3 regions of the Actinosynnema sp. NPDC037264 genome follow, and region 2 is predicted to be linked to each of the others. Evidence: riboswitches for the same ligand, from Rfam matches in the RefSeq annotation. Region 2 holds a riboswitch; each other region holds the start of a gene.

Region 1 (5,392 bases), on a different contig from region 2:
GGCTCGTCGAGCACCAGGATCTGCGGGTCGCCGAGCAGCGCGGTGGCCAGGGCCAGCCGCTGCTTCATGCCCAGCGAGAACCCGCCCGCCTTGCGGTCGCCGGCCGCGCCGAGGCCCACCAGCTGGAGCACCTGGTCGGCGCGCGAGTCCGGCACGCCGATCGCGGCCGCGTAGACCCGCAGGTGGTTGCGCGCCGTGCGCTTGGGGTGGAAGCCCTGCGCCTCCAGCACCGCGCCGACCACCCGCGCCGGGTTGCCGAGCTGGGCGAACGGCCTGCCGTTGATCAGTCCGGTGCCCGCGGTCGGGGTCACCAGGCCGAGCAGCATGCGCAGCGTCGTCGTCTTGCCGGCCCCGTTGGGGCCGAGGAAGCCGGTCACCGAACCGGGTTCCACCGTGAAGCTGAGATTCTGCACCGCTGCGACCGGACCGAACTGCTTGGTCAAGTTCTGCACCACGATGCGGCCACTGCCGTCGTGCACGCGTCCCTCCCGAGTACTCCTACCGGGCGTCATCCTGCCCTAGGAGGGTCACTCGGGGAGGGCATGCCGCGGTTTCGACGCGACCCTGGGTATCTCGGCCGTCGTCTCGACCTCCTTCGAATGTCGCAGCGTGCGCAGCGGACGGCGGCGTTCGCGGTGCGGCAGGCCGTCGCCGATGAGGTGCTGGTGGGCCATCGTCCACACCTGGCACGGCCACTTCTTGTGCCGCAGGATGCCGGGGCACGCGCCGCAGCGGCCGTCCGGATCCGGTTGGTGCACGGTCAGCAGCAGCCGCCAGCCGTCGGCCAGGCGGTGGATCTCGGACCGCGCGAGCGGCACGAGGGCGTCCGCCTCGCCGGTCTCGGCGGCCTCGTCCAGCAGCGCCAGCCGGCGCATCACGGCGGCCCGCAGCGCTTCGTCCACGGCCGTCACATCCTGTCGGCGACTTGGTCGAGCAGGCGGTGCAGCCTGCGCGTCTGCGTGACGGACATCACGGCGGACTCGCCGGGCGGCGCGACCAGCAGAACTCGGTCGTCCTCGACGAGCACGGTCATCGACCGGTCCCGCCCGAACGGGTCGTGGCAGTCGATCCAGCCCTCGGGTTCAGCCATCTGCGCTCCGATCGGAGGTGGCGCGGCAGAGCGCCGCGCGAGCGGACGACCCCGCCGGGTAGCCGCGGGGTTCCCGCCCTGTGCATCGGTCGCGGGGCCGTCGTGACTTACCCGTTATCACCCAAGTTCACTCGATTGCTTGAGTTTGGGCACAGCGCGTCGCCACCGCCGGGTGGGAATCTCGGCCGGATCGGTGGGGTCACTGGGCAGCGACCCCCGTTCCCGGCTAAGATTGGCGACGCGGCCCGCTCCCAGTGACCCCCAGGCTGGTTGAGCGGGCCGTCTTTCTTTCGCCGAAGGGCCCCGCTCACAGCACGTGAGCGGGGCCCTTCGCGGTGGGTCCTCAGAAGTCGAGCGGCGTGTGGGTCATCCCGTGCGCCTGCGCGACCGGCAGGTTGGTCAGCAGGCCCTCGTGCGCGTTCAGGCCGAGCGCCAGCGACGCGTCCGCCCGCAGCGCCGCCTCCCAGCCCTGGTCGGCCAGCGCGACGGCGTACGGCAGCGTCACGTTGGTCAGCGCGTAGGTCGACGTCCGCGGCACGGCGCCGGGCATGTTCGCCACGCAGTAGAAGACGGTGTCGTGCACCTGGTAGGTCGGGTCGGCGTGCGTGGTCGGGCGCGAGTCGGCGAAGCAGCCGCCCTGGTCGATCGCGATGTCCACCAGGACGGAGCCGGGCTTCATGTCGGCGACCAGCTCGTTGCTCACCAGCTTCGGCGCCTTCGCGCCGGGCACCAGCACCGCGCCGATGACCAGGTCGGCCTCGCGGACGGCCTGCTCGACGGAGTACCGGTTGGACGTCACGGTGCGCAGGCGGCCCTGGTAGAGGGCGTCGATGTGGCGCAGCCGGTCCACGTTGGTGTCCAGGATCTGCACGTCCGCGCCCATGCCGACGGCGATCGCCGCTGCGTTCAGGCCCGCCACGCCGCCGCCGATCACGACCACCCGCGCCGGGTGCACGCCGGGCACGCCGCCGGGCAGCACGCCGCGCCCGCCGGACGGCTTCATCAGCGAGAACGCGCCCACCTGCGGCGCGAGCCTGCCCGCCACCTCGGACATCGGCGCCAGCAGCGGCAGCGCGCCGTTCGCGGTCTGCACGGTCTCGTAGGCGACGGCGGTGGTGCCCGAGTCCAGCAGCGCCTGCGTCAGCGGCCGGTCGGCGGCCAGGTGCAGGTACGTGAACAGGACCTGGCCCTTGCGCAGCCGCGGGTACTCCTCGGCGATCGGCTCCTTGACCTTGAGCACCAGGTCGCCCTCGGCCCACACGTCGTCCGCGCCCGCCAGCACCTTCGCGCCCGCGGCCAGGTACTCCTCGTCGGTGATGGCCGAACCGAGGCCCGCGCCGGCCTCGACCACCACGTCGTGGCCGCGCTGCGTCAGCTCGTGCGCGCCCGCCGGGGTCAGCGCGACGCGGTACTCGTGGTTCTTGATCTCGCGGGGGACGGCGATCCGCACGGTGGGCTCCTTCGGCCGTTGTTACACCAAAGGTCCGGTAACGGGTATTCGGTGTCATCGTGCGGCCGGCACCAACGCACCCCTGCGCCACTGTGCTGATCGAACAAGCCCGGCGGTGCGTTGACACCCGTCGGGCCCGGCACCTAGCGTGCGGGCCAACCAACTGAACATCGGCCGCGGCGCGCCAGGAGCGCCGGAACCCGCGCGGGAGAGACCTCGGTGAACGTGCCGGGGCGCCGAAGGAGCAAGTACCCCGCACACTCTCAGGCAGCGAGAACCGCTCGGGTGAGGCGACTCTGGAAAGCGCGCAAGTCCGCGCACCCACGGTGCAAGCCGCCGCTCCGGCGTCGGTGAAGCTCTCAGGTCCCAGGACAGAGTGGGGCTCTGGTGGACCTTGCCGTGAGGGAGCGCTGTCGTGACTTTTCCGGACAACCTGCTGTACACGCCCGAGCACGAGTGGGTGGACTGGGCGCCGGGTACCCAGGACCCCGTGGCGGTCGGCATCACGTCGTACGCGGCGGAGTCGTTGGGTGACATCGTGTTCGTGGAGCTGCCCGAGGTCGGCGCCGTGGTGAAGTCGGGCGATGTGTGCGGCGAGCTGGAGTCGACCAAGTCGGTCAGCGACCTGTACGCGCCGATCAGCGGCGAGGTGGTCGAGGTCAACCGGGCCGCGGTCGACGACCCGTCGTTGATCAACAACGACCCGTACGGGGCCGGGTGGCTGTTCAAGGTGGCCGTGACGGACGCGTCCGGGTTGCTGACCGCGGCGAAGTACGCGGAACTGACCGGGGACTGACGTCATGGCGATCAGCGTGTTCGACCTGTTCTCCGTGGGCATCGGACCGTCGAGCTCGCACACGGTGGGCCCGATGCGCGCGGCGATGATGTTCGCGCAACGGCTGCGGCCCTCGTTGGCCTCGGTCGACCGGGTGCACGTGGAGCTGTTCGGGTCGCTCGGCGCGACCGGGCACGGGCACGGCAGCCCGAAGGCGGTGGTGCTGGGCCTGGAGGGCAGCCGGCCGGAGGAGGTCGACCCGGAGGAGGCCGAGCGGCGGCTGGCGGAGATCCGGGCGACCGGGCGGCTGCGGCTGGCCGGGGTGCGGGAGATCGCGTTCACCGAGGACGCCGACCTGGTGATGCACCGGCGGAAGTCGTTGCCGCTGCACCCCAACGGCATGAGCTTCACCGCCCACTCGGGTGACGTCGTGGTCGACTCGGCGGTGTACTACTCCGTCGGCGGCGGGTTCGTGGTGGACGACACGGCCACCGGGGCGGACCGGATCAAGCCCGACGAGACGCCGGTCGCGCACCCGTTCCGGACCGGTGACGAGCTGCTGGCGCGGTGCCGGGAGACCGGGCTGTCGATCAGCGAGGTGATGCTGGCCAACGAGCGGTCGTGGCGCGACGAGGAGTCGGTGCGCTCGGGGCTGCTGCGCATCTGGGACGTGATGCAGGAGTGCGTCGAGCGCGGCTGCACGCGGACCGGGGTGCTGCCCGGCGGCTTGAAGGTGCGGCGGCGGGCGGCCGAGATGCGGCAGCGGATGGCCGCCGAGCACTACGCCACGGACCCGTTGCGGGTGATGGACTGGGTGACCCTGTTCGCGCTGGCGGTGAACGAGGAGAACGCCGCGGGTGGCCGCGTGGTGACCGCGCCGACCAACGGCGCGGCCGGCATCGTGCCCGCGGTGCTGCACTACTACACCCGCTTCGTGCCGGGCGCGTCCGACGACGGCGTGGTGCGGTTCCTGCTGACGGCGGGTGCGGTCGGCGTGCTGTTCAAGGAGAACGCGTCGATCTCCGGAGCCGAGGTCGGGTGCCAGGGCGAGGTCGGCTCGGCGTGCTCGATGGCGGCCGGCGGGCTGGCCGAGGTGCTGGGTGGCACGCCGGAGCAGGTGGAGAACGCGGCCGAGATCGCCATGGAGCACAACCTGGGGCTGACGTGCGACCCGATCGGGGGACTGGTGCAGATCCCGTGCATCGAGCGCAACGCGTTGGCGTCGATCAAGGCGATCACGGCGGCGCGGATGGCGTTGCGCGGCGACGGCTCCCACTTCGTGTCGCTGGACAAGGTCATCAAGACCATGCGTGAGACGGGCAAGGACATGAAGGTCAAGTACAAGGAGACGGCCCGCGGCGGCCTCGCCGTGAACGTCATCGAGTGCTGATCTATAGCCCCTGACCAGCGCAGACGTCTTGCATCGGTGCTCGATGGTTCTCGCCACTGCCTGACGTCCCACGGCCTGGAGGCGGCCTGATTGAGCCGCACCTGACGGGCTCCACCTTGTAACGCGGGGTGGAGCCCGTTCGCGCGTCTTCGGCCTGAACCTCGATGCCGCACAACACTTCTCGACCACGCGATCGTCCCGACTGCTGCTGCTGCCAGCTGTCGCGCCCTCAGGTCGGCGCGCCTTGATCCAGCACAGCAGAATTCAGCAGCGGCTACGGGAGGAGGTTCACGCCGTCGTGAGCGCGAGTGTGCAATTCGGACCGAGGCCGGGGCTGCCCTTGCGGAGGGCGGTCCCGGCCTCGGTCACCCCGACCAGCCCGGCATGGTCAGCTCGTCGTCGTGGACCGCCCACGCGGGCGGGCCTTCGGGTGCGGCGAGGACGTCGACGCCGTACGGGAGGTAGTCGTTCGTCGTGTGCCGGGCGGTGAAGCCGGCGGCGGTCAGGATGGTGATGACGGCGTCGGCCATGGCCTGCGACACGGCTCCCTGCTGGTGCAGGGCCGGGTGGTCCAGGTGCTTGTGGCGCAGGGCGTCGACCGCCACCCGGCTGAGCCGGGGGCTGGGCCGCCAGTCCGCGTGCACCACGCCGTCGTCCGGCTCCCACATGGTCACCCGGACCGTGACG
Region 2 (5,392 bases):
CAAGCGCTACGACGAGGTCACCGGCCCGAAGCAGACGGTCGGCGGCATGACGGCCACCTACACCGGTGACCTGGAAGCCGTGGGCGACCTGCGCTTCGTCATGTCGTACGCGGACGACGACTCCTGCGCCTCGACCGGCTACGAGGTCGTCACCGGGGCCCTGAACGGCCGCACCGGCAGCTTCGTCCTGCACCACGTCGGCGGCTTCCACGACGGCGTGGCGGACGCCACCGTCACCATCACCTCCGCCACCGGCGAGCTGGCGGGCCTCACCGGCACGGGCCGGATCACGTGGGCCCAAGGCGAGCCGGGACGGTTCGAACTGGACTACGAGCTCACCTGATCGCCGACGTCCGGAAACCCGATCGGGTGACAGTGCGTAATCACTCGACTGGTCCGCGCGACCTCGTGGGTGAGGGGTTCGTCGTGGCGCCCTGCGACAGCCCGCTGCGCGTGCGACCGGCTGAGCCACGACGGTGCCGCACGGGAACCCGGTCCCCCCGGGTTCCCGTGCGACGCCGCGGTGGTCAACCGCCGTGAGCGGGAACCGGTCAGCCGCCGTGAGCGGAGACCGGTCAGATGCCGCAAGCGGAGACCGGCGGGTGGTCAGCCGCCGTAAGCGGAGACCGGCGGGCAGGAGCAGACCAGGTTGCGGTCGCCCTTGGCGCCGTCGATGCGGCGCACCGGGGGCCAGGTCTTCGGCGCCGACGTGCCCGCCGGGAACACCGCCACCTCCCGGCTGTACGGGTGGTTCCACTCCGTCGCGATGGAGGCCGCCGTGTGCGGCGCGTTGCGCAGCGGGTTGTCGTCCACCGGCCACTCGCCCGAGCCGACGCGGTCGATCTCGTGCCGGATCGCGATCATCGCGTCGATGAACCGGTCGATCTCGCCCAGGTCCTCGCTCTCCGTCGGCTCCACCATGAGCGTGCCCGCCACCGGGAACGACATGGTCGGCGCGTGCAGCCCGTAGTCCGCCAACCGCTTCGCCACGTCGTCCACCGTCACGCCGGTCGCCTTGGTGATCGGCCGCAGGTCGAGGATGCACTCGTGGGCCACGAAACCGCCCTCGCCGGTGTAGAGCACCGGGAAGTGCTCGTCCAGGCGGCGGGCCACGTAGTTCGCCGCCGCCACGGCGGTGAGCGTGGCGCGGCGGAGGCCGTCGGCGCCCATCATCCGCACGTACGCCCACGAGATCGGCAGGATCGACGCCGAACCCCACGGCGCGGCGCTGATCGGGCCGACACCGGTCGCCGGACCGGCCGACGGCTGCAACGGGTGGTTCGGCAGGAACGGCGCCAGGTGCGACCGCACGCCGATCGGCCCGACACCCGGGCCACCGCCGCCGTGCGGGATGCAGAACGTCTTGTGCAGGTTCAGGTGCGACACGTCCGACCCGAACTTGCCGTACTGCGCCAACCCGATCAGCGCGTTGAGGTTCGCGCCGTCGACGTACACCTGGCCACCGGCGTCGTGCACCAGCCCGCACACCTCGCGCACGGTGTCCTCGTACACGCCGTGCGTCGACGGGTAGGTGATCATGATCGCGGCCAGGTCGTCGCGGTGCGCGTCGACCGTCGAACGCAGGTGCTCGATGTCCACGTTGCCGTGGTCGTCGCACTTGACGACCACGACCCGCATCCCGGCCATCACGGCGGACGCGGCGTTGGTGCCGTGCGCGCTGGACGGGATCAGGCACACGTCGCGGTGGTCGTCGCCGTTGGCGCGGTGGTAGGCGCGGATCGCCAGCAGGCCCGCGAACTCGCCCTGGCTGCCCGCGTTCGGCTGCAACGACACCGCGTCGTACCCGGTGACCTCGGCCAGCCACCGCTCCAGGTCACCGACGATGCTCAGCAGCCCGTCGGCGTCCGACGCGGGCGCGAACGGGTGCAGGTCGGCGAACTCCGGCCACGTGATCGGCTCCATCTCGGCCGTGGCGTTGAGCTTCATCGTGCACGAGCCCAGCGGGATCATGCTGCGGTCCAGCGCGACGTCCTTGTCCGACAACGCGCGCAGGTAGCGCAGCAGCGCGGTCTCGGAGCGGTGCGAGTGGAACACCGGGTGGGTCAGGTAGTCGCTGGTGCGGCGCAGGTCGGAAGGGATGCCGTCGGCGGTGTCGGCGTCCAGGCCGTCCACGTCCGCGACGGTCACGCCGAACGCCTTCCACACCGCGACCAGGTGCTCGCGCGTGGTGGTCTCGTCGCACGCGATGGACACCACGTCGTCGTCGACCTGCCACAGGTTCACGCCGAGGTCGCGCGCGGCGGAGACGACGGCGGCGGCACGTCCTTCGACGCGGGCGCGCACGGTGTCGAAGAACTCGCCGTGCACGATCTCGACGCCGCCCTCCAGCAGACCGGCGGCCAGCACGGTCGCCATCCGGTGGGCGCGGGTCGCGATCGCCTTCAGCCCTTCCGGACCGTGGTACACCGCGTACATCGACGCGATCACCGCCAGCAGGACCTGCGCGGTGCAGATGTTGCTGGTCGCCTTCTCCCGGCGGATGTGCTGCTCGCGCGTCTGCAGGGCGAGGCGGTAGGCGAGCGAGCCGTCCGCGTCCACGGACACGCCGACGAGCCGGCCGGGCAGCTGCCGCTCCAAGCCCTGGCGCACGGCCATGTAGCCCGCGTGCGGCCCGCCGAACCCGATCGGCACGCCGAAGCGCTGCGTGGTGCCGATGACGACGTCCGCGCCGATCTCGCCGGGCGGGCGCAGCAGCGTCAACGCCAGCAGGTCGGCGGCGACCACGGCCTGCGCGCCCGCCTTGTGGATCTCCTCGACGACCGCCGCGTGGTCGCGCACCACGCCGGACGCGCCGGGGTAGGACAGCAGCACGCCGAAGAAGTCGCCGCCGAGGCCGAGGCCCTCGATGCCCTGCGACAGGTCGGCGGTCACGATCTCGATGCCCAGCGGCTCGGCGCGCGTCTCGATGACGGCCAGCGTCTGCGGCAGCGTGTCGGCGTCCACGACGAACTTGTTCGATTTGGACCGTCCCGCGCGGCGGACCAGCGTCATGGCCTCGGCGGCCGCGGTGGACTCGTCCAGCATCGAGGCGTTGGCCAGCGGCAGGCCGGTCAGGTCGGCGACCATCGTCTGGAAGTTCAGCAGGGCTTCGAGGCGGCCCTGGGAGATCTCCGGCTGGTACGGCGTGTACGCGGTGTACCAGGCGGGGCTCTCCAGCACGTTGCGGCGGATCACCGGCGGCGTGGTCGTGCCGTAGTAGCCGAGCCCGATCATCTGCGTCATCGGGCGGTTGCGGGAGGCGAGGGCGCGCAGCTCGGCCAGCGCCTCGGTCTCGGTGGCGGGCGCGGGCAGGTCCAGCACCAGGTCGCGCTCGCGGATCGACTCGGGGACGGCGTGCTGCGCCAGTTCCTCCAGGGAGCCGACACCGATCACGTCGAGGATGCGGGCCAGCTCGGCGGGCCGCGGGCCCACGTGCCGGTCGGCGAACGGGGTGCCGTGCTCGAGTGCGGCGAGGGGGATGCGGTCCTGCGTCATCGGTGCTGGCCTCCAGGGCTCCGGACAGACTTCTGCCGTTGCCCTCCCCCTCTGTCTTCTGCCCGGCGGGCGCCTGAGAGCTTCACCCGGCTGTCGGGTTTGCACCGTCGGCGGGGTCGGTCGGTGGTGGCCGACCCGCTTTCCAGAGGCGTCTCACCCGCACGGTCCTTGCGCCTGAGAGGTTCCGGGGAGGATTTGCTCCTTCGGCGCCGAGACTGGCTCGGACTCTCCCGCACGGGATAAAGCGACTACGCGCGAAATCGTACCCGGCGGGTGGGTGAGCGGTACCGCCGGCGCGACGTGGATCTCATCGCGTTGCGCCGGGTGTGCGGGCCGGTCAGCCGGCCGCGTTGCGCCGGGCGAGCACGTCGGTCAGCCGGCCGCCTTGCGCCGGGCGGTCAGCCGATGGCCCTCGTGCGGCGCCGGCGGGACAGCTCGTCGTCGGCAGGCTCCACGATCTCGGCGCCGTCCGCGCGTTCGGCGGGGAAGTCGTGGATCGTGCCGCTGATCTCCCGCATCGCGCCGGAGACCGCGATGCCGAACACCCCTTGGCCGCCTTGGAGCAGGTCGACCACCTCTTCCGGCGACGTGCACTCGTAGACGGTGGTGCCGTCGCTGAACAGCGTGATCCGGGCCAGGTCCTGCACGCCGCGGCGGCGCAGGTGGTCGACCGCGACCCGGATGTTCTGCAACGAGACACCGGTGTCCAGCAGCCGCTTGACGACCTTGAGGACCAGGATGTCCTTGAACGAGTAGAGCCGTTGGCTGCCGGAGCCGTGGGCACTCCTTATCGTCGGGTTGACCAACCCCGTGCGCGCCCAGTAGTCCAGCTGGCGGTAGGTGATGCCCGCGATCTGGCACGCGGCGGGGCCGCGGTACCCGACCAGTTCGTCCGGCAGCGAGGAGTCCGGGAACAGCTCACCCTGTTCGCCGGATCCGGCCCGGATGGGCGCTTCCTCGACCACGCCTGCCTCCCCTCGGTCCGGTCACGACGACCGGCGACCAACGTGAAGCCGCCGCGGTGCCCGAATCACACCGTGGCAATTCACCTGAGTTCGACGGTAAGACCGGGTAGGGGGCAGGTCAACGCGACGCGCTGGGCGTGTCTTGCCTCAACGTGAGGTTGAGGTTGAGAGAGTCGCCTGTCGTAAGCCATTCGGGTGACGTTTAGTGATCGTTTAGCGGACGAAGGTTGACGTTGTGTAACCCAGAGGCGTGACACCTGGAGGTGGCACGCGGGGTTGATCCACAACGCACCGCACACGCTCGCGAGGGGCCGTTGACGGTGTGGGGCCCTTGGGCGCGGCCCTTCGCGGGGCGTGGTGGAGAGCGGTTCGACGGATCGGTGACGGGCTGGTTTTGTCAAGCACCCGACCCGCTTGTCCGCAAGCGGCAGGTTGGTGTGAGGCCCGGGGCAGTGGTGTGCGGTCCCAGGCGGTAGGGGTGCGGCGGGGTGCGGCGGGGGTGCGTGCAGGCTGAAAAGCATGTCCTCGCCGGACGGGCAGATCAGCAGGATGACGGGCCGGTGGGTGGTTCGGCGGCGGGTCCGTTGTGGTGCGGGTTTCGTGTCATCCCACCGACCTCCCTACGGGCTACCACACGTATCAAGGGGGCAGGCATCGGTGGACGGGCGCGGCAAGGGACACACAGCCCCCTTGACACGCGCGGTAGGGCGGAGCCAGGTCGGCGGGATGACACGAAGCCCTTCCTTCGGGAAGGGCGTGGGCAAGGGCGTGTCAGTGGACGGCTGTGGGGAGGCGTGCTCTGGTGTGCCGGGGCCGTGCCGGTAGGCAGGGCGTGGTGGGGGCGGACGGTTACGTGTCGGCGCCGCGGAAGTCCTCGGGCGATACGGAGTCGAGGAACTCGCGGAACTTCTCGACCTCGTCCTCCTGCTCGT
Region 3 (5,392 bases), on a different contig from region 2:
AGCGATCGACGGACCGAGGAGGAGTTGAGTGTGATCCGACGAAACCGCATCGCCATCGCCGTCGCGGGTGGCATGGCCGCCGTGCTCGCGCTGGTCATGTGGACTTCCAACGCCACCGGCCTGCAGGGCAGGACGGTCGCGCAGACCGAGCAGGTCGGCGCCGCGGCCCAGGGCGACTACGGCGACGTTCAGGAGCCCTTGGCCCCTCCGACCAGCGAAGAGGCGGCGCCTGTCGAGGAGCCCGCCGCCGACGCGCCGGAGGGCCAGGCCGCGCCCGCGCCGTCCGGCCCGCAGGTCACGCTGGTCGGCAAGAGCGTGCCCAAGATGGGCGAGGTCGTGCAGGACGGTGACGGCCGCACGCTGTACCGGTTCGACAAGGACACGCCGGACCCGGCGAAGTCCAACTGCGAGGGTCAGTGCGCCGTGACGTGGCCCCCCGTGCTGTCCGACGGCAAGCCGCAGCTGCAGGGCGTCGACCCGGCGCTCGTGTCGACGGTGAAGCGGGCCGACGGCACCGACCAGGTGACGCTCGACGGCTGGCCGCTCTACACCTACGCGAAGGACGAGGCGCCCGGCCAGTGGAAGGGCCAGGGCGTGGGCGGCACGTGGTTCGTGGTGCAGCCCGACGGCAAGCGCAACGTCGAGTGCCTGCCGCCGGGGGTGACGCCGCCCGCCGCCTAGTCCACTGTGCCTCGCCCTGATCCCCCGGCCCGGGGTTGGCCGGGGGATCAGGGCGTCGCATCGCGGACCGTGCGGCTCGAAGTGGCGTCAGAGGGTGCGGACGGCCTCGGCGAAGTCCAGGCGCGGGTTGCGCGGGTGGGTGCCGGAGTGGTCCGGGTGACCGATGTTGACGATCACCAGGGGCAGCTGGTTGGTGCCGGCGAAGAACTCGCCGCGCACGCCCTCGGCGTCGAAGCCGCTCATCGGTCCGGCGGCGAGGCCCGCCGCGCGGACGCCGACGATGAAGTAGCCGGCCTGGAGCAGTGCGCTCGTCTTCGCCGCCTCGGTGCGCCCCGCGTCGTCCGCGAACGCCGCCTTCGCGCCCGGGTAGTGCGGGAACGTCGTGGCCAGGTGCTCGTGGAAGTCGGTGTCGGCCGCCAGGATCGCGGTCACCGGCGCGGCCAGGGTCTTGGCCCGGTTGCCCTCCGCCATGTGGGGCGCGAGCCGGGCCTTGGCGTCCTCGCCCCGGATGAGCAGCACGCGCAGCGGCTGGCTGTTCATCGCGGTCGGGCCCCACTTCACGAGGTCGTAGACGTCGTGGAGCTGCTCGTCGGTCACCGGCTCGTCGGTGAACGCGTTCGCCGTGCGGGCCTCGCGGAACAGCAGGTCCTGCGCTTCGCGTGGGAGGGCCAGCGTGTCGAGGGTGGCGGTCATGGTGCCTCTTTCGGTTGTCCCGTACGCGGGTTGCGCACGGGACAACCTCCAGTAAGCGCGAGCTATTTCGTGTCGTCGTTCACAAAGACGGGTACAGCGGGTGCTTGGCGGCCAGCACCTCGACCCGCGCCCGCAGCTCGGCCAGGTCCGGCGACGGCTGCAACGCCGCCGCGATGATCTCCGCCACCTCGGTGAAGTCGGCCGCGCCGAAACCGCGCGTGGCCAGCGCCGGCGTGCCGATGCGCAGGCCGGAGGTCACCATCGGCGGCCGCGGGTCGTTCGGCACCGCGTTGCGGTTGACCGTGATGCCCACCTCGTGCAGCCGGTCCTCGGCCTGCTTGCCGTCCAGTTCGGACGCCACCAGGTCCACCAGCACGAGGTGCACGTCCGTGCCGCCGGTGAGCACCTTCACACCGGCCGCCGCCGCGTCGGGCTGCGACAGGCGCTCGGCGAGGATCTTCGCGCCCTCGACCGTGCGCCGCTGGCGGTCGGCGAACTCGGGCGACGCGGCGTGCTTGAACGCCACCGCCTTGCCCGCGATCACGTGCTCCAGCGGGCCGCCCTGCTGACCCGGGAACACCGCCGAGTTGATCTTCTTCGCCAGGTCGGCCTCGTTGGTCAGGATCACGCCGCCGCGCGGGCCGCCGAGCGTCTTGTGCGTGGTCGTGGTCACGACGTGCGCGTGCGGCACGGGGCTCGGGTGCAGGCCCGCCGCCACGAGGCCGGCGAAGTGCGCCATGTCCACCATCAGGTAGGCGTCCACCGAGTCGGCGATCCGGCGGAACTCGGCGAAGTCCAGCTGGCGCGGGTACGCCGACCAGCCGGCCACGATCAGCTTCGGCCGGTGCTCGGTCGCCAGCCGCTCCACCTCGGCCATGTCGACGCGGCCGTCGGCCTCCGACACGTGGTAGGGCACCACGTTGTAGAGCTTGCCGGAGAAGTTGATCCGCATGCCGTGCGTGAGGTGGCCGCCGTGCGCGAGGTCCAGGCCCAGGATCGTGTCGCCCGGCTGGAGCAGGGCGAACATCGCGCACGCGTTGGCCTGCGCGCCCGAGTGCGGCTGCACGTTCGCGAAACCGGCGCCGAACAGCTCCTTCACCCGCTCGATCGCCAGCCGCTCGATCACGTCGACGTGCTCGCAGCCGCCGTAGTAGCGCCGGCCGGGGTAGCCCTCGGCGTACTTGTTCGTCAGCACCGACCCCTGCGCCTGGAGCACCGACACCGGCGTGAAGTTCTCCGAGGCGATCATCTCCAGCGTGCTCTGCTGCCGGTGCAGCTCGGCGGCGACGGCGTTCGCGACCTCCGGGTCGAACTCCGCGAGGGAGGTGGTGAAGTGCTCGGACATGTGTGGGGTCTCCCTTACGAGGTGCGCTTGTAGAAGGGCAGTGCGACGACTTCGACCGGCTCGTGCTTGCCGCGGACGTCCACCGACAGCCGGGTGCCGGGCTCGGTGTTGCCGACGGCCACGTACGCCATCGCCACCGAGTAGCCCAGGGTCGGCGACAACGCGCCGCTGGTCACCTCGCCGATCCGGGCGCCCGAGGCGTCCAGCACGGGGTAGCCGTGCCGCGGCGCGCGGCGCGAGGCGGTCTTCAGGCCGACCAGGACCTCCTCGACGCCCCGCTCGGCGACGGCGGCCAGCGCGTCGCGGCCGACGAAGTCGCCCGGCTTGTCCAGCTTCACCACGCGGCCGAGGTTCGCCTGGAACGGCGTGCGGTCGCGGCCGAGCTCGTTGCCGTACAGCGGCATGCCCGCCTCCAGCCGCAGCGTGTCGCGGCAGCCGAGGCCGGCGGGCTTGAGGTCGTGCGGTGCGCCCGCCTCCAGCAGGGCCCGCCAGACGTGCGCGGCGTCGTCCGGCGCGACGAACAGCTCGAAGCCGTCCTCGCCGGTGTAGCCGGTGCGGGCCAGCAGCACGGGCTTGCCCGCGACCTCGGTCGGGTACGACGCGTAGTACTTCACCGCGGCCAGGTCGGTCGACGTGAGGCCGGCGAGGATGGCGGTGGCCTTCGGGCCCTGCACGGCGAGCAGCGCGTAGTCGGTCGACTTGTCCGCGACCACCGCGTCGAAGCCCTTCGCCCGCTCGACCAGGGCCTCGTGCACGACGGCGGCGTTCGAGGCGTTGGCGACGACGAGGTACTCCTCATCACCCGTGCGGTACACGATCAGGTCGTCGATGACGCCACCGTCGGCCTCGCAGATCATCGTGTACCGGGCGCGGCCGACGCCGATCGCGGACGCGTGGCCGACCAGGGCGTGGTCGAGCGCGGCGCACGCCTCCGGGCCGGTGAGCAGGATCTCACCCATGTGGGTCAGGTCGAACAGGCCCGCCGACGTGCGCACCGCGTGGTGCTCGGCCAGCTCGCTGTCGTAGCGCAGCGGCATCCGCCAGCCCGCGAAGTCGGTGAACATGGCGCCCAGCGCCTCGTGCTCGGCGTGCAGGGGCGTGCGGCGGCTTTCCATCAGGCGGGCCCTCCCTGGGTGCGGACATGCCGATGGGCCGACCGGTCGGGTCGACGGGCGGGCACGTCCGAGCGATTCACGAGCGAAAGGATGACACGGTCCACCGGAGACTCCTCGTCGAGTGAGCCTCCCCCTCTGCCATGAGCCTGAGAGCTTCACCACCCGGTGGGGGCGGCTTGCACCGTGGGCGAGGCGCACCGGGGTGCGCCTGCTTTCCAGAGTTGCCTTCGTCGCGCGGTACCTGTGCCTGAGAGATTCCGGGGAGGAGTTGCTCCTTCGGCGCCCCGCTGGGGGACTCTCCCGCGCGACATCGACGGCCGTGTTCAGTTGGTACCGCCAGACGCTAGGGGTGCCCGGCGGGCGGGGTCAACCCCGGTCACAGGCTCTTCTCGGCCCGGACGCTCTCGACCACCTTGCGCTCGGCGTAGAACGACACGAACGGGATCGTGCCCGCGAGCAGCACCAGCACCGTGCCCTTGATCGACCAGCGGGCCTTGAGCGCGAGGTCGACGGTGAGCACCAGGTAGACCGCGTAGAGGAAGCCGTGCACCGGGCCGACGACCTGCATCATGCCCTCGCTGTCGCCCGCGTACTTGGCGATCATCGCGACCACGAGCAGCAGCAGGCCGACACCGACCACGTAAGCCATGAACCGGAACCTGGTCAACGCGCCGCTCATCGCCCTACCTTCGCTCACCGCTGGTCCCGCGCGTTGAGTTCGGCGAGCATGCGGTTGTAGGCCGCGAGCTCTTCGTCCTCGTCGTCCCGCACGGGCGCTCTGACGGGCTCAACGGTAACTACCGGCCGCGGCGGCGCGGCCACCGGCTCCGGCGCGGCCTCGGCGGCGGCGTCCGCCGTCCCGGCGGCGGCCTCGGCCTTGCGGCGGGCGTCCAGCCTGCGGATGCGCCACACCATGAACGCGGGGAAGAGGCCGAACAGCGGCCACTGGAACACGTAGCCGAGGTTCTGGAACGTGCCACCGGCCTCGGAGAACCGCTCCCACTGCCAGTAGGCCAGGCCGCAGCACACGACCAGCGACGCCAGGCAGACGGCCGCGATGGCCAGGCGCTGGGGGGTGATGAGGCCTCGCACGCCTCAAGAGTACTTCGTGCGTCGCACGAGGCTGGGGCTCCCCGCACGGGAGCCCGCACCTCGACGGCAAGGGCTCCTCGACCGCAGGAGCCCGCCCCGACTCGTCGGACCTAGGCCACGCCGTCCCGGCGTTGCCTCTGCAACCTGGCCACGCACCAGGCCGCCGCACTACCCCGACGCAGGTGCTGGAGCACCGTCATCGGGCCGAGGCGACGACCGAGGTCGGCGGGCGAGAGCCCGGCCGCCCGGTAGTCCAGAGCGCGCTGGTCCAACGGGCTGATGCCCGCGTCCCACCACTGCTCCGCCTCGGACAGGTCGCCGACCAGCTGCCAGTAGCTGGCGGCCGCGGCGAGCAGGGGCTCGGGCACCTCGGGCGCCCGCTTCCGCATCGCCGCCACGTACGCCGGATCCGCGGACTCGACCTTCACCAGGCCGCGGGGACCGCCATTCGCCCGCTGCACGGGGA

What was found. A riboswitch is a leader RNA that binds a small molecule or an ion and turns the genes downstream of it on or off. The one in region 2 is predicted to bind glycine.
Region 1: it holds a riboswitch for glycine, as region 2 does, so the genes downstream of both, gcvH (glycine cleavage system protein GcvH) here and gcvP (aminomethyl-transferring glycine dehydrogenase) in region 2, are expected to answer to the same signal.
Region 3: it holds a riboswitch for glycine, as region 2 does, so the genes downstream of both, gcvT (glycine cleavage system aminomethyltransferase GcvT) here and gcvP (aminomethyl-transferring glycine dehydrogenase) in region 2, are expected to answer to the same signal.

What each region holds. Positions count from the first base shown of each region.
Region 1 is NZ_JBVJVK010000064.1:28,260-33,651, reverse strand. Features, by position in the region: gene ACZ7GX_RS38595 (ABC transporter ATP-binding protein) at 1-479, opposite strand, end outside; gene ACZ7GX_RS38590 (hypothetical protein) at 528-902, opposite strand; gene ACZ7GX_RS38585 (hypothetical protein) at 908-1,090, opposite strand; gene ald (alanine dehydrogenase) at 1,434-2,540, opposite strand; glycine riboswitch at 2,736-2,830, shown strand; gene gcvH (glycine cleavage system protein GcvH) at 2,956-3,336, shown strand; gene ACZ7GX_RS38570 (L-serine ammonia-lyase) at 3,341-4,705, shown strand; gene ACZ7GX_RS38565 (hypothetical protein) at 5,071-5,392, opposite strand, start outside.
Region 2 is NZ_JBVJVK010000057.1:38,340-43,731, reverse strand. Features, by position in the region: gene ACZ7GX_RS37050 (DUF3224 domain-containing protein) at 1-343, shown strand, start outside; gene gcvP (aminomethyl-transferring glycine dehydrogenase) at 607-3,495, opposite strand; glycine riboswitch at 3,648-3,738, opposite strand; gene ACZ7GX_RS37040 (MerR family transcriptional regulator) at 3,894-4,460, opposite strand; gene ACZ7GX_RS37035 (bifunctional nuclease family protein) at 5,310-5,392, opposite strand, start outside.
Region 3 is NZ_JBVJVK010000047.1:14,719-20,110, reverse strand. Features, by position in the region: gene ACZ7GX_RS34325 (hypothetical protein) at 31-681, shown strand; gene ACZ7GX_RS34320 (malonic semialdehyde reductase) at 769-1,374, opposite strand; gene glyA (serine hydroxymethyltransferase) at 1,454-2,719, opposite strand; gene gcvT (glycine cleavage system aminomethyltransferase GcvT) at 2,734-3,834, opposite strand; glycine riboswitch at 3,963-4,058, opposite strand; glycine riboswitch at 4,060-4,147, opposite strand; gene ACZ7GX_RS34305 (DUF3817 domain-containing protein) at 4,211-4,513, opposite strand; gene ACZ7GX_RS34300 (hypothetical protein) at 4,528-4,926, opposite strand; gene ACZ7GX_RS34295 (helix-turn-helix transcriptional regulator) at 5,037-5,392, opposite strand, start outside.